Regions from separate parts of the Paenibacillus sp. KACC 21273 genome, predicted to be linked through region 2. Evidence: riboswitches for the same ligand, from Rfam matches in the RefSeq annotation. Region 2 holds a riboswitch; the other holds the start of a gene.
The links. Region 2 has a riboswitch for glycine ahead of gcvT (glycine cleavage system aminomethyltransferase GcvT). Riboswitches for the same ligand answer to the same signal wherever they lie in the genome.

Region 1 (8,790 bases), 180 kb from region 2:
CGGTATTTTAGTGACCAATCGTGAAGATGCTACAGGCATTAAAGAGATGGTGGGACAGATAGAAATTGCTCCGCGGTTTGAAGAACGTTTCTGGGGCAAACAAACGATTATTTCTCATCGGCAAGATGAAGGCGGGCTGGAGACAGTGACCAAACGAGTCGTGATTACATCAGGTCGCTTTATCAGTTATCATGAACATAAATTACGTAAAGAAGTATGGACGATTATATCAGGTATAGGATATATCTGCCTTGATGGAGTTATCACGATGATCTCTCCAGGTGATGTTATCGTTGTAGAACCGGGGATGAAGCATTGTATCGGTGCTTCTGAAGGTGAACTGGAATTTATTGAGTCACAGATAGGCAAAGCTGTATCGGAGACTGACATTATAAGATACGAATATCCTGGAGTGACTCCAGATGGTTTGTTATCAGAAGGTCTTTCGGGTTAACCTGCTGTCCGTGGTAGAAAGGACCGTTAGTCATGAAATACAGAATACTTCTTTGGTTCCGATCTCCTTTGATAGGAACAATCATCTTAACGATCTTTGGCATAGCAGGCAATTATTTTAAATTGGACTTATCTTTAAATTTACGGTTTGCACTGGGCAGCGCAGCACTTCTGATTATTTTCCGGTTATATGGATTACGATTTGCTGTGCCTGCTTTACTCGCTATAAATATACCTTTTGGATTTGGCGGGTCTTATCTTTTTATGACCGGCTTGTTTGGTTTGGAGATTTTATTTTTGCATTTGTACTTCAAGCGATTTAGCAGAGGAGTTTTATTCAAAGCAGATCTGATCTTTTGGTTATGTATAGGTCTACCTCTGATATATGGTATGTATGAATATCGTCTTCATCCTATTGATATTCAAATGATCGCATTGATTCTTCTTGAGCAAAGTTTTAATAGCATTATTAATTTATTGATTGCTTCGATTTTGTTAGAAAGTATTATGAGTCGTGTAGCGATAGGTAATCAGCCGATCTATTCGATTTCGCTGGGACGTATTATTTTTAAATATTTAATTGCCTTCGTTATCTTTACAGCGTTGTTATTATTAGTGGTTATCAGTCATCAACAATTTTATGATATTCAAGGGTTGTATTCTTCATATATGGAACGTTCTTCACAAGTGTATAAGCAAGATATACAGATTAGTTTGTCAGATATGCGCAAAACCAAACCGTTAATGAACATATATAAAAAGAACTTTTATATCGATTCAGTTGTCGTAAGCCCGTTAGGTACATCTATGTATAGCACGCTCAATAGCGAGACGACACAACAACTTGTAGAGTCTAGAAATGATGAATCTTTGATTATTTCTACTACCAAAGATGGAGCTACTATTTTTCATCATTTCCCTATAAATCGGTTAACCCTGATCGAGCGATGGCAGGAGTCGTACTTTGTTATGGATATTCCACTAGATCATAATTATCGATTAATTTTAAAATTGACAGCGGCGTTTTATTTAGAACGTATTTATATATTTTATATTCAAAGTATTACAACGATTTTGATTGTTATCGGGATAGCGATTTTGTTGGCAGATCCGATTAGCCGTAAAATTACTAAGTCTTTACTGGAGTTAGCCAAAGCGTCTAACAATATTCCTGATAAATTGAGTAAAAATAAGCCGATAGATTGGCCGGATAGTAATATTGTTGAATTTCATGCATTAATTGATAATTTCAAATTAGTATCACTGGTATTAGAAGAGCAGTTTTTGCAAATTCAACATGATAAAGAAAATTTAGAAATTCGTGTAGTTGAACGTACATTTGATCTGGCAGAAAGTGAAGCTCAAAAAAGTGCTATTCTCAAATACGCTATCGATGGCATCATTTCAACAGATCATCAGAAAAAAATAACAGAGTTTAATCCTGCCGCTGAAAAGATGTTTGGCTATACACGTGAACAAGTGATGGGTAGACCATTATCGGAATTGTTGCTACTAGATACGATTCCAGCAGGAGACAACAACTGCCCGGTCACAGCTATTCATGCAGACCGTACAGCTTTTCAAGTGGGATTAACACGCAGTGAGATTCTAGCCGAAGAATCTTCGTTCCAGACATTTTTTGTACATGACTTGACGCAACAAGAAAGAGCGCAAGCCGAGCGTTATGAACATGAACGTCAATTGGAAGTGCTGACAGACCGATTACGAGAAGAACAAGGCGCAGCAGAAAAGCAAAAAAGTATTACCGGCAATTTACTGGAATCGGTACAAGAAGGCATTGTAATGTGTGACTCTCAAGGGATTATTTCATTTATTAATCCGACGATGTTATCGCTATTTTCAATCAAAGATTATACCGGTTATCCTATTCAGCAATTGTTACGTGATATAGAAAGTCAACTGGTTACCGAAACGTCTTTATGGATCGAAAAGTTAGAGCGATTTCTGCAAGGAGAACACACATGGAATCAAGGCGAGATGGTATTGTTACAAAATGAAAAGATTCTATCGCTCTATGTCACTCCAGTAACAGATACAGTACAACAGATTGAACATGGTGTGATTCTTGTTTTTCGAGATCGCACTGAAGAAGAGCATATGAAGCAGATGCAAAATGAATTGATGAGCGTGGTCTCTCATGAATTGCGCACACCATTATCTGCAATGATGGGTTATATCGAAATGTTAATGATCTATGAAGACATGTCGATTGAAAAAAGGCATGCTTTTATAGAAACGATTCATCAAGAAGGACAGCGGTTGTCTCATTTAATAGATGATTTTCTAGATATTCAGCGAATCGAAGCCGATTATGCCGAGTATCATATGACCTATATTCCGCTATATGAAATGTTGCAAGGTATTTGTGATCAATGGAATCCAGAATCAAGAGACCGTATCATGCTTCATCACGAAGGATTGCATGAAGTATTTATTAACGGCGATCAGCAACGCTTGATTCAAGTTTTTCGAAATTTGATTAGTAATGCTCTTAAATACTCTTCAGATGATTCGATGGTTCATATTGTTATCAACGAATTACAGGATCATATTTCGGTGTCGATCAAAGATTCAGGGATCGGGATTCCACCGGAAGATCATGGTCGCATATTCCAAAAATTTTTCCGGGCAAGTTCTGCTTCCAAGCACAATATCAGAGGAACAGGGCTTGGATTATATATTACAGAGCGGATTGTCAAAGATCATCAGGGTGAATTGAATTTTGTATCTAGACCCAATAAAGGTTCTACCTTTTCTGTGATTCTACCCAAACCGAAAAAGAACGATTCTATTCAGCACACTGAATAATATGCAATCATCTGATTCACTGCTCTGTCTGCTAGGGTACTTACAATAGGAAACGAGATAACGTTATCATAGAGCTACAACGTTTATCTTTAAAAGACAAATTCTGAAATATGGAGGCTTATCCCCATGGCAGAAACAAAATTAACCGGTAAAGTAGCAGCAGTAACAGGTGGCGGATCAGGAATAGGTAAAGCATCAGCGATACGATTTGCAGCAGAAGGTGCTGTTGTATATATGTTAGATCGTACCCCTGAAAATGCAGAAAAAACCAAAGCTGAAATTGAACAAGCTGGCGGTAAAGCATATGTAATCGAATGCGATATTTCCAAGCCAGAAATGATTGAAAGTGCAATGAAACAAGTAGCGTCTGAAGCAGGTCAATTGGATATTGTATTTGCTAATGCAGGAATCAACGGTAGCAAAGCTCCTATTGAAACTTTGGAAATAGATGATTGGAATCAAACGGTGGAGATCAATTTGCGCGGTACATTTGCAACTGTAAAATATGCTATCCCTCATTTGAAAGAAAATGGTGGTAGTATTATTATTACAAGTTCTATCAATGGTAATCGTGTGTTCTCTAATGTAGGATTCTCTGCATATGCCTCTACCAAAGCAGCGCAAGTTGCTTTTATGAAAATGGCGGCATTGGAACTGGCTCGTTACAAAATTCGAGTCAATGCTATCTGTCCGGGAGCGATCGATACTGAAATCGATGATAATACGTATCCAAGTGATGATCTAAAAGAAGTAGAGATTCCTATGGAATTCCCTGAAGGTGATCATCCGCTTAAAGGTGAACCAGGCAAAATCGAAGAAGTAGCTAACCTTGTGCTATTTTTAGCATCTAGTGAAGCTTCTCATGTAACAGGTACAGAGATATTTGTAGATGGCGCTGAATCGTTATTAAGAGGATAGTTGTATCTACAAGTATATAAGATAAAATGTTCTATAGATTCACTAGCCAAATCCTTTTTCGAGCATATCGGGAAAGGATTTTGTTATGTCTACCACTTATTAGTTCTTTTTCAAATCAATCAATTGACAGTGTCAGGTGTGCTGAATTAAGCTAAAGATATTGAACGTATTCACGTTAATAAGATCAGGTCAATCACGTAAATAAATAACTGCACATGAAGATAGAGGGAGAGTCTGTGGATGTATGTGATCCACCACCGAAGGAGCAAGCTAACCATTTGGCGATGGTTAATTAATCTCTCAGGTACCCGAACCGCTATTGGATGCAACTCTGGAGAGAGCATATGAGCCACCCAAGGAGTACCACCGACAGTTGTGTTCGGTCTAAACTCTCAGGTAACGAGGACAGAGGAATAGGCCACGCGCAGGCTATTCACTGTCTTTTTTTGTGCGCGCATATTTTGGTGATAAGGGAGAAGAAAAATGATGCGATTTAAAAATGTATTTAATATTATTGGACCTGCAATGGTAGGACCGTCTAGTTCACATACAGCAGGAGCAGCACGTCTGGGTAGAGCAGCGCGACACTTTTTGGGCAAATGTCCTGAGCATGTACAGATTATTTTGTATGGTTCTTTTGCAGAGACGTATTGGGGACATGGAACAGACCTTGCTCTAGTAGGTGGTTTGCTTGATTATGATACCGATGATGATCGCTTACCGGATGCAGCTGAAGAAGCGGATCGTCAAGGCATTACGATTTCTTTTGATAAAGGAACAGGCAATTATCCTCATCCTAACTTTGTGCGTATTATTGTACAGCATGGAGAAGAACGTGCCGAAGTCGCAGGTGCTTCGATTGGTGGAGGTAATATTGAGATTCATGAGTTAAATGGATTCGATGTGCGCGGGTCGGGTCAATATCCGATGTTAGCAGTTGAGCATATGGATAGTAAAGGAGTACTTGCTGATATTACACGTACACTGAGCGATGCTGAACTGAATATCGGATTTATGGATGTTGATCGCAAAGCACGTAGCGGAGAAGCGATGACTGTGATAGAACTTGATACTGTACCTGACCAGTCTGTGCTTAACCAGATTTTGCAATTGCCTTATGTTACCCGGGCAGCTGTGATTGATTTGAAGTAAACGAAGTTCAAAGGAGAGTGTGATATGCAATTTCGCACATTAAAAGATATTGTTCGGTTATGTGAAGAACGTTCACTAACGATAGCGGAACTGATGATTGAAGAGCAAGTGAAAGAAACAGGAGTAAGCGAGCAAGACGTTATTCAACAAATGACCGATTATTATCAGGTGATGAAAGAAGCGGTCGAGCGCGGAATCACAGAAGATACCGTTTCACGAAGTGGACTTACTGGTGGAGATGCACGTCGTGTACATGACTATATGTTAAGCGGAGATACATCGTCAGGCAGTGATGCGACGCGTGCGATGGCTTATGCATTAGCCGTATCAGAAGTGAATGCTTCAATGGGACGGATTATCGCTACGCCTACCGCAGGCTCATGTGGTATTATTCCGGGAGTATTTGTCAGTTCGCAAGAGCGTTTTGGTTGGGATGATACACAGATGGTACAAGGATTGTTCGCAGCCGGTGCTATCGGTTATGTGATTGCTAACAACTCTTCGATCTCAGGCGCAGAAGGTGGATGTCAGGCAGAAGTCGGTTCAGCAATAGGTATGGCCGCTGGAGCAGTGGTTGAGATGCGTGGTGGTACACCGGAACAAGCGATGCATGCTGTAGGGCTGGCTCTAAAAAATACACTTGGATTAATCTGTGATCCGGTAGCAGGGTTAGTCGAGATTCCTTGTATTGTTCGTAATGGATTAGGTGCAGTAAATGCGTTAGCAGCGGCAGATATGGGGCTGGCTGGAGTACGTAGTGCTATTCCTTCAGATGAAGTGGTTGATGTCATGTTACAAGTCGGACGTTCGATGCCAAGTGAACATCGCGAAACAGCTCGGGGCGGACTCGCTCAAACGCCAACAGGACGTAAAATTACGGAAGAATTAAGACGCCGTAGACAAGAGAATAAGAATTAACTAACAAAATATCCATTTATATGCATAATACCGAAAAGCCGTTTATAATAAAGCGGCTTTTTTCGATTTTTCTTCAAACCTTTCCTTAATATTCCGATAAATTGTTGTATAATTCGATATATACGCAAATAAATTAGTAGTATAGTTATTCAACTTTTACCCTACTTCAAAGAGTACATACTAGTATGTATGGGTCTAAAGTATTGTATTTATTTTGAAATAAAGGTTCATACGATGTGTTTGGAGGTGAATACAACGTTATAGCTTGTTCGTTATGTCAACAAGCTTTAAATAATCTTATGATATTCAAAGTGGGGTCAACACACATGAGGCAGTATGTAGCTTGCTTGCTGATGATATTACTATTATGTACGAATGCGACAAGCGTTTCAGCCACTAGCACAGAAGCATTTACCGATATCAAACAATCGTATGCTTTTGATGCAATTACGTCATTATCCGCGCAAGGAGTCATTACAGGTTATGAAGATGGAAGCTTTCAACCGCAACGCTCGATTTCTAGACAGGAATGGGCGAGTGTTTTTGTTAAAAGCTTGAATTGGACATCCGAACCAGGAACAGTATTACCTTTTACAGATGTATCTCCGTGGGCTGTTCCTTATGTCAGTGCATTGTATCAACATCAGATTACGAATGGGATCAATGCAACCACATTTGGTGTAAAGCAATCGATTACCCGTCAAGACATAGCGGTCTGGTATGCTCGTTATCTAGGATTAACCGATACCTTGCAAAAAGAAGGCATAGCTACATTTGCCGATCAAGCAGATATTTCAGATTATGCCAAGTCCAGCGTATGGCTGATGGAGCAATTAGGTTTGATGCAAGGAAATGAGCAACATCTGTTTGCACCAAAACAGCCTGTTCAACGTCAAGCAGCTATACTGGTCGCTTATCGGGTACTACAATCTGGAGATGAGTTACATCAGCGTGCAAAGCAATTGTTAGCGCAAGGGACTAAGCCTGTATCTAAGCCAGCTAGTGAGGCAGAGCCAGACCTTCAACCTGTACTGACGATAGGCGGTAAATCACCTTCTACAACCATAGATAAAGTAGAAACAACACCTGAAATTACAGGAAAACGGGCAAATGCCAAAGACAAAGACCGTAATCAAAATAATCCTAGACCCGATCCTGAAGTACCTGTTGTTCCACCAGTAACTCCACCTCCAGTTGAGCCTATATTTGTATTTGATCGTGTGAGTATAGACGCTCCTGTATTGTGGAATGATCCAGCAACATATAATGATTATCAACTATCATTTTATTTCTGGTATCAAGGTCAGAAGATTGCTTGGTCTGAGAAAATATTATCCGATCTTACGTATCAATTTGAAGATAAATTAAATATATTTGATACCCGTGGCAAAATTATTCATCCTGAACATATTCCCGCAACAGGTGGATTGATTCCGGTCACACTTCATCTTGTATCACCACAAGCGAAGCTTGATCTTCATGTCACGACGATGGTGATGGTCACTATCAAATCACCACCACCAGTAACTCCACCTGTAGAACAGCCGGAAGCGGAGCCAGATCGTGTCATTCGCTCTGTTTATATGGATACGTATACGTTAGATCAATCGGTATCGCTCAAATTGGATTCATGGCGTATTCGTTATGTGCTTCAAGATGTGTACGGTTATCCGATCGCGCCTGAATATTTACCAGCCGACCTGCATATTCGATTTGAAAATGATACAGGGATTATTGATGAACAGGGACGTATTATCAATGTGCATAATATTCCGCCTGTAGGTAGCACAATTCCGGTTCGAATCAGTGTAACCTCACCTTCGACCAGCGTATATCTAAATAAAGAATTTGAGTTGAAAGTCGTAGCAGGTGAACGTAGAAAGCAATATTTTGCTGTATCTGTGATGTTAGAAGGAGGATCAGGTTCTTCGACGACACTAGCTGAAATGCAACAGATGCGTAGTATGCTGGCACAGATTGATCCGCATTTACACATTACATGGGCAATCGATAACAATTTTGTTTTCCAAGAAAGCAACCGTCCGCAATTACAACAAGTATTACAGTATGTGGATCTGTATGGAGATGAAGTAGGTATTTTGTCAGGCTATCCGAACAATCACTATACATTAGCACAATGGGGCAATGAGATGAATGAGTGGTTGTATATGTATCGCTATAATGCTATGAATGCGTTACATGAATCAGGTACAGTAGGGCAACCTTCAGTATTTACCAGTATTCCGGTAGCATATCGTCCTACTTCATTGTCTAGCTTTGCCGTCAATCCAGAGCAGGTGACATGGCTCAAAGATCATTTTGAGATCACTTCGTATATGGGCTGGGCAGCGACGCAGTATAATGTGAATCAATTATTTGGAGAAGGTTCGCCATTAATGCCTTACTGGTCGAATCAATATAATCCATTAGTTCCAGCGCAAGGAGATGTAGACAATAGCGGAGCTGTATTTATGAATCCTGTCACGATCGATCCGATTGGTTCAAGGTATGTAGAAAAGT
Region 2 (8,790 bases):
GCTCTTTTCCTGTTAAGCGCATCCGCTCTACTTGTTCACCAATATACGCAAATTCATCTCTTCGCTTCACAGACTTTTTGTCATATCCAGTGAGTGAATTGCTTTTTCCAAATGGAAACCGTAGCTGCCTGATCGTTGTAGACGGTTGCTCTGCGTTCAGTCCTGCCTGATAATCTGCTGAATCTCCTGCTCCCAACAACTGCATTAATTTGGAGACAGGGGAATACATACGCCGACTGCTAAGAAAAGCTAATAAAGCCGTTAATAACAACATCGCTACACAGACACTAATTGTCAAAATCGCTATTTTTCGTGTCTGGGACGTAATCTGTCCTATTGATACCACAGATACATACACCCATCCATTTAATGTGGACGAAGAATAAGTTACACCTACTTCTTTGCCTTCACTTTTCCAATTAAAAAATCCTTGTCGTTCCCCTTGTTCCACATGTTTAAACACTTCATTCTGCAAGCCTGGATATTGCGTATTCTGACCACTATCTAGAAATTCTTGTTGATATTGATCAAATACATAGATTTGTCCAAGACGAGTACTGCTGGTGACCCAGTTATCAATCTCATCATTAGCAATATCTAAAACTAACAGTCCACGTGGTTCACCGGTTGAAGGCAATAATGGAATTTTGAACACCATACTGACTACTTTGGTTTTCTTTTCGGAAGAGATCGAGGTTAATTCATTTTCAGTCATCATATCTATATTTGACGTATATCCGTTATTAGCGATAGAAGTATCTGTTACCCAGAACATGCTATTTCGATTGTGTCGATAAGAGCGAAGCACAGCTTGATCGTCTGCATCAGACACCTGGCTAAATGATGTTCCCGATACCACCCAATTGTGTTCAAAGTTAATTAACCGTATTTGATCCAGTGATGTAATCGTTTGCAAATTATTAAAGCCTGTTGTTAAATTTCGTATCTTTTCAAAGTCTCCTGACTGTAACGGCTGTTTCATTGTTTCAGTCACTAATGGAGAATTAACATATTGTACTGCCGATAACTGCAACGTTTTGAGCACCTGATCTACACGTAATTGAGTCTCATTTAATAACTGTGCATTCCCATCCTGTACTTTTTGTTCCACATCACCGGCTGCTAATGTATACGAAAATATTCCGATAACCAGTACAGGCAGTGAGCCCAATATCACCATAATCAAAAATAAACGATATAGATATTTTGACAACAATCTCCCCTCCAGATGTAGTCATCCCTATATAGAAGTGCAGTGCACATTTCGTACAAGATGGTACTATTGAATCTATGTAAAAAAATTCTATTTCTGCTTTATTTAATCATTCTATCGTATTATGCAGATTCCTCCAACCTAAAATTACAAAACATCCATATATACCAAAAAAAGACTGATCGCCTGCTAGGCTTTCAGTCTTAAGCTTGTTACAATACAAATAACTAGATGATTTCTACTTATTTTGTATGTATTCACTTTTTTTAGAACTTAGTCTTGTGCATGTTCAGCATATGCTTCTGCACTTAATAGACTGGATAAAGCTTCATCCAGATTACCACTAACTTTCACTTCTACCATCCAGCCACGTCCGTAAGGATCAGAGTTCACCAGTTCAGGTTCTGTTTCTAATTCAGGATTGAAATTAGTAATTGTTCCTGTAACCGGGCTAAAAAGATCAGATACGGTTTTAACCGATTCAATCGTACCAATCACAGCTTCAGAAGCAACTTCTGCACCTGATTGTGGCAATTCAACAAACACGATATCTCCTAGCTGATGTTGAGCAAAATCAGTAATCCCGATACGAACAGTATCATCACTAATGCGTTCTACCCATTCATGTTCTGCACTGTACAGCAATTGATCTTTAATCTCACTCATTGTTCATTCCTCCGGTTCATGGTTGTAATGTCTTCATGCACACAAGCGTATAGCAAGGCAGATTATACTGTCAATACTCTTGACATTGCTTTTTGAATCAAGTATTAATATAATATACATACATTCATTGCTGTTTCAATACTTAATGTTCGGAAATACATAACATCATATGTAGCGAATGAAAGTACAGGGAGAGACTGTTCAGAATCATGACAGCGCCGAAGGAGTAAGCCAGTAATGGTGAATCTCTCAGGTAAAAGGGACCTGTACCGGACGCAGCTCTGGAGAGAATTGGCATTATTCGGTCACCGACGATATCCGAATGATTACGCCCAATCACCCAAGGGGAAACTTGTTGCTTCTGACGTATTTAGAAGTGCAAGGTAACTCTCAGGTATCAAGGACAGGGAGAAAAAGAAATAGTTCAGGTATACGACCTGCTTATTTCCTTTTCTCTCTGTCTTTTTTTGTTGAGCTTTTAAGGTGTTGTGACCTTTTGTCTATTTCGCAACATATTGAAAATCTTACTTTTTCGCCACAATACTAATTTGATGAGGTGACGATGATGACAACAGAATTGAAACGTACGCCTATTTTCCCTCTTTATGCTCAATCCGGTTCACCACGTTGTATCGACTTTGGCGGTTGGGAATTGCCTGTTCAATTTACAGGAATTCAAAAAGAACATGAAGCTGTACGTGAACAAGCAGGGTTATTCGATGTTTCTCATATGGGTGAAGTGATCATTTCAGGTGAAGGTTCACTTGCTTATCTACAGCAATTATTAACTAACGATGCTTCTCGTTTGCAAGATGGACAAGCTCAATACACACTGATGTGCTACCCAACAGGCGGTGTAGTCGATGATCTACTTGTATACCGTCTAGGCGAAGAACATTACATGCTTGTGATCAATGCTTCGAATATTGATAAAGATATCGATTGGATGAAGCAGTCTTTACCTGCTCATGTCACACTTGAAAATATTTCAGAACAAACAGCATTAATTGCTCTGCAAGGTCCTAAAGCGGTTGCTATTTTGCAAGCGGCTACGCAAAGCGATCGTTATGCTGAACTAGCAGGATTTTCTTTTATCGACAAAGCTGAAATCTTTGGTGTTCATGCGCTAATTTCTCGTACAGGTTACACCGGTGAAGATGGATATGAATTGTATGTATCTGCTACAGATGCTCCGGTGATCTGGGAACAACTGCTACAAGTTGGAGAACCACTTGGCTTGATCCCTTGTGGACTTGGCGCGCGTGATACACTTCGCTTTGAAGCTCGCCTGCCACTGTATGGTCAAGAACTGTCCGCAGATATTTCTCCACTGGAAGCTGGACTTGGTTACTTTGTCAAATTAGACAAAGAAAACTTTACAGGTAAAGATGCTCTAGTGTCGCAAAAAGAAAAAGGATTAGCTCGTAAATTGGTTGGTGTCGAAATGATTGATCGTGGTATTCCTCGTCCTCACTATCCAGTATATCGGGATGGCCGACAAATCGGCGAAGTGACTACAGGAACTCAATCTCCTACACTCAAGCGTAACCTTGGACTTGCTTTAATTGAAGCTGATAGTGCTGCTCTAGGAACACCGATAGAACTTGAGATTCGCGGTAAAATGCTCAAAGCTGAAGTGATCAAAGCTCCTTTCTACAAACGAGCATCTGCTGTCACTAAATAAAATCACAAGGCGACTGATATGTTGCCCCAAAGGAGTCTACCTTTATGAAATCGCATCGTTATATTCCCATGACCCCACAGAATGAAGCTGAAATGTTAGAGGTGGTGGGCGCTTCTTCGATAGAGGATTTATTTACAGATATTCCGGCATCCCTTCGTTATCAAGGTACAATGCCGATGTCTGAAATGCTAGATGAGTATACCCTTACTCGTCATATGTCCAGTCTTGCGGGTCAAAATGCAGATACAGATCGGTATACCAGTTTTCTTGGTGCAGGCTTATATGATCATCATTTGCCTTCTGTGATCAATCATGTGATTTCTCGCTCTGAATTTTATACAGCTTATACTCCATATCAACCAGAGATCAGTCAGGGTGAACTACAAGCGATTTTTGAATTTCAATCTTATATTTGTGAATTAACAGGAATGGCTGTTGCCAATGCCAGTATGTATGATGGTGCAACTGCTCTCGCTGAAGCGGCTTCTCTTGCAGCATCTGCTACAGGACGCAAAAAGATTATTGCTCTTTCGACGATTCATCCCGAGTCCCGCGGTGTTGTACGCAGTTATGCTCGTGGCTTGAATCTGGATGTAGTGGAAGTTCCTTATGGAGATGGAGTTACCGATATTCAAGTTCTTGCTGAAGCGATCGATGAACAGACAGCTGTAGTGCTTGTTCAATCCCCTAACTTTTTTGGCGGTATTGAAGCGATTCAAGCAGCGGCTGATCTAGCGCATGCCAAAGGTGCTTTGCTAGTAGTAAGTACGAATCCAATTTCACTTGGACTACTTGAATCTCCTGGTAAGCTTGGAGCTGATATCGTTGTTGGTGATGCACAGCCACTCGGAATCTCGATGTCATTAGGTGGCCCTACTTGTGGATTCTTCGCTGTTGCTCAACCGTTAATGCGCCGTATGCCAGGACGTATTGTTGGACAGACCAAAGATATCGATGGTAAACGTGGTTTTGTATTAACATTGCAGACTCGTGAGCAACATATCCGTCGTGACAAAGCGACTTCGAATATTTGTTCTAATCAAGCATTGCTTGCGCTATGTGCATCGGTGTATCTATCTGTGATGGGTAGACAAGGTATGGTGGATGTCGCTGATCTGAATTTGCAAAAAGCACATTATGCTGCGCAAACACTATCTGCGATTCCTAATGTAACATTAGCGTTCCAATCTCCTTTTTTCAATGAGTTCGTGCTTGCCTTACCAGAAGGCACTTCGGTCGCTGATATCAATACTCAATTGTTAGCCAAAGGCATGATTGGTGGTTATGATCTAAGCTTGTCTTACCCTGAATTGTCCGGTCATATCTTATTCGCAGTCACAGAGAAACGTACCAAAGCAGAGATAGATCTATTGGCAACTGAACTGGAGGCAATCCTATGACAAACGAAACTGTAGTCCATGAGACCGTTACTTCTGTACAAGGCGCTGTTGTTACTGAAAAAGCTTTGATTTTTGAATTGAGTCAACCGGGTCGAATCGGTTATTCTTTACCAGATTGTGATGTTCCTCGGGTCGACGTATCTCAATTGATTCCGCAGGAAATGCTTCGTCAAGAAGAACCTGCTTTACCTGAAGTATATGAAGTCGATGTAATTCGTCATTATACCGAATTGTCCCGTCGTAACTTTGGCGTCGATAACGGATTCTATCCACTGGGTTCTTGTACGATGAAATACAATCCTAAAGTCAATGAAGATGTAGCGCGATATGCTGGATTTGCCAAAATTCATCCGTATCAACCAGAACAAAGTATTCAAGGTGCACTTGAACTGATGCATACATTGCAAAAAGACCTTGCTGCTTTAACAGGTATGGATGCTGTGACTCTACAACCTGCTGCTGGTGCTCATGGAGAATGGACAGGTCTGATGATGATTCGTGCGTATCATGAAAAACGTGGCGAGCATCGTACCAAAGTGATCGTGCCTGATTCTTCGCATGGTACGAATCCTGCGAGCGCAACAGTGGCCGGATTCCAGACGATTACGATTCCTTCTACTCCAGAAGGTTTGGTCGATCTTGATGCACTTCGTGCTGCTGTTGGATCGGATACTGCTGCTCTCATGTTGACGAACCCGAATACACTCGGTCTTTTTGAAAAGCAAATCAGTGAAGTGGCTCAAATCGTCCACGAAGCTGGTGGATTACTATATTATGATGGTGCCAACTCCAATGCGATTATGGGAATTACTCGTCCAGGTGATATGGGCTTCGATGTGGTTCATTTGAATTTACACAAAACAATGAGTACACCGCATGGTGGTGGAGGTCCTGGTGCAGGTCCTGTAGGGGTGAAAAGCAGATTGCTTCCTTTCTTACCTGAACCTGTAGTCGAAAAATTAGAAGATGGTACATTTACTCTTCGTAGCGGTTCGCCTGATTCGATCGGTCGTGTCAAAGCATACTATGGTAACTTTGGGATTCTAGTACGTGCGTATACGTATATTCGTAGCTATGGCCCAGAAGGTCTACGTAGAGTATCTGAATGTGCTGTGCTGAATGCGAACTATATGATGCACCGTCTTAAAGATCATTATGAAATGCCTTATACAAGCGTATGTAAGCATGAATTCGTGATGTCTGGTAAAGGGCTTAAACAGTACGGTATTCGTACACTGGATGTTGCCAAACGATTACTCGATTTCGGGTACCATCCACCTACTGTCTACTTCCCGCTAAATGTAGAAGAATGTATTATGATCGAACCTACCGAAACCGAAAGTAAAGAAACACTGGATGCTTTTATCGATACGATGATTCAGATCGCTGGCGAAGCGAAAGACAATCCAGAATTGCTACTGAATGCTCCTTATGGAACAGCAGTCAGACGTTTGGATGAAACGACAGCAGCTCGTAAACCAGTATTGAACTGTGCTTGTAACTAAATTCAATTCAGATTTTATTTTATGATTGTATGAATCACTTATAGATATTGCTAGTTGATCACTTTCAATTCTATTTATGAATACGATCATAGCTCAAATCTACAATATCAAAAAAAGACTTTGCTGATTATAGCAGAGTCTTTTTTCGATCCATCTATTGCATTTTATTTATTCTAAAAGAACTATACATTATTTTACAGCAATAAAATTTATTCTATAGTCATAAAAAAAGCTGATTTCTCTATAAAGAGAAACCAGCTAAAAGTAAATGTTGGGAAAACTTATTAGTGCTTATGATATCAAGCACGTAACGGAAGAAAATATTAAGCGTGGATTGCTTGTACCAGTTCAACCACTTGTTCAGCTGTTTGCATATCCAAAGCTTTAGCAGCTAATTCTTGCATATCTGCTTTAGACAATTTAGCTAATTGGCTACGTGCTGGAAGAATAGAGCTTGCGCTCATACTGAACTCATCCAGACCTAGACCCAGTAGCAATGGAATTGCTGTAGCGTCGCCAGCCATTTCACCACACATGCCTGTCCATTTACCTTCTTTGTGAGCTGCATCGATAACCATTTTAACCAAACGCAAGATAGAAGGATTGTATGGTTGATACAGGTAAGATACCCGTTCATTCATACGATCTGCTGCCATTGTGTATTGGATCAAATCGTTTGTACCGATACTGAAGAAGTCCACTTCTTTAGCAAATTGGTCAGCAAGTACTGCTGTAGAAGGAATTTCAACCATGATGCCAAGTTGGATGTTCTCAGAAACAGCAACACCTTCAGCAACCAGTTTTTCTTTTTCTTCTAACAATACTGCTTTTGCTTCGCGGAATTCCATCAATGTTGCGATCATCGGGAACATAATACGTAGGTCACCATATACACTTGCTCTAAGCAATGCACGTAGTTGAGTACGGAAAATGTCTTGACGATCTAGGCAAAGACGAATTGCACGGAATCCAAGGAATGGATTCATTTCTTTTGGAAGAACAAGGTAAGGTAGTTCTTTGTCGCCACCAATATCTAATGTACGAACAACAACCGGTTTACCCGCCATTTTTTCCAAAACCGTTTTGTACGCATTGAATTGCACATCTTCAGAAGGCAATTCATCGCGACCCATGTATAAGAATTCTGTACGGTATAGACCTACGCCTTCGCCGCCATTATCCAATACACCAGCCACATCGTTTGGCGTACCAATATTAGCAGCCAATTCAACATGTACACCATCTTTGGAAACTGTTACTTCATCACGCAATTTGCGCCATTCAGTAACTTGAGCTTCATACGCTGCGCCTTTGGCACGGTACTCAGCAAGAGTTGCTTCATCAGGGTTAACGATAACATTACCTTCAAGACCATCAACGATAACGATATCCCCATTTTGAATAACTTCCATCACTTCTTTTGTACCGACTACTGCTGGAATTTCCAACGAGCGAGCCATAATTGCGGAGTGAGAAGTACGTCCGCCAATATTTGTAGTGAAGCCTTTAACAAAATTACGATCCAATTGAGCTGTATCCGAAGGAGTCAAATCTTCTGCAATAATAACCACTTCTTCACGAATCTCAGCAGGACTTTGGAAGTTTACACCCATCAAGTGATTCAAGATACGCTTGCTTACATCTCTCATATCCGCAGCGCGTTCTTGAAGATAAGTGCTCTTCATATTTTCAAACATGGTTACGAATTGAGCAGCAACTTCATTTAGTGCGAACTCAGCATTAACCATTTCCATAGAAATTTTATCTTTTACAGGGCTAATCAATTCAGGATCGTTCAGAATCAACAAATGTGATTCGAAAATCTCTGCTTTTTTAGCGCCCATTTCTTGTAACGTACGTTCTTTGATCGCCTCAAGTTCAGTTTTGGAAATTTCCAGCGCTGACTCAAGTTTAGCCAATTCCGCATCTGTATCGCTAATCGAGCGTTTGGTAATCTCGTATTCAGGATGTTCTAGACGGAATGCTTTGGCAATGGCGATGCCCGAAGACGCCGCGATTCCCAAAATATTAGCCATTGATTTCGCCTAGCCCTTCATTCACCATAACGTCAGTCAAAGCTTTCAATGCTGCATCTTCTTCTGCACCTTGTGTAGAAAGAACGATAACGTCACCTTGCTCAAGACCTAGAGACAATACTCCAAGGATTGATTTCAAAGTTACTTTTTTACCTTTAGCTTCTGCAAAAGATTCTGTAGAAGCAAATTTGTTAGCAGCTGTTACCAATGCTGTTGCTGGGCGTGCGTGGATACCATCTTCGTCAACGATTTTGAATGTTTTTTCCATTATAAAATTCACTCGCTT

Region 1: another riboswitch for glycine. It lies ahead of sdaAB (L-serine ammonia-lyase, iron-sulfur-dependent subunit beta); the one in region 2 lies ahead of gcvT (glycine cleavage system aminomethyltransferase GcvT).

The regions. Positions count from the first base shown of each region.
Region 1 is NZ_CP117876.1:1,530,637-1,539,426, forward strand. It holds gene PQ460_RS07090 (sugar phosphate nucleotidyltransferase) at 1-454, shown strand, start outside; gene PQ460_RS07095 (PAS domain-containing sensor histidine kinase) at 523-3,282, shown strand; gene PQ460_RS07100 (SDR family oxidoreductase) at 3,409-4,200, shown strand; glycine riboswitch at 4,416-4,526, shown strand; gene sdaAB (L-serine ammonia-lyase, iron-sulfur-dependent subunit beta) at 4,687-5,352, shown strand; gene sdaAA (L-serine ammonia-lyase, iron-sulfur-dependent, subunit alpha) at 5,377-6,270, shown strand; gene PQ460_RS07115 (S-layer homology domain-containing protein) at 6,597-8,790, shown strand, end outside.
Region 2 is NZ_CP117876.1:1,348,376-1,357,165, reverse strand. It holds gene PQ460_RS06325 (helix-turn-helix domain-containing protein) at 1-1,213, opposite strand, end outside; gene gcvH (glycine cleavage system protein GcvH) at 1,487-1,879, opposite strand; glycine riboswitch at 2,058-2,155, shown strand; gene gcvT (glycine cleavage system aminomethyltransferase GcvT) at 2,445-3,563, shown strand; gene gcvPA (aminomethyl-transferring glycine dehydrogenase subunit GcvPA) at 3,608-4,963, shown strand; gene gcvPB (aminomethyl-transferring glycine dehydrogenase subunit GcvPB) at 4,960-6,468, shown strand; gene ptsP (phosphoenolpyruvate--protein phosphotransferase) at 6,792-8,504, opposite strand; gene PQ460_RS06295 (HPr family phosphocarrier protein) at 8,497-8,772, opposite strand.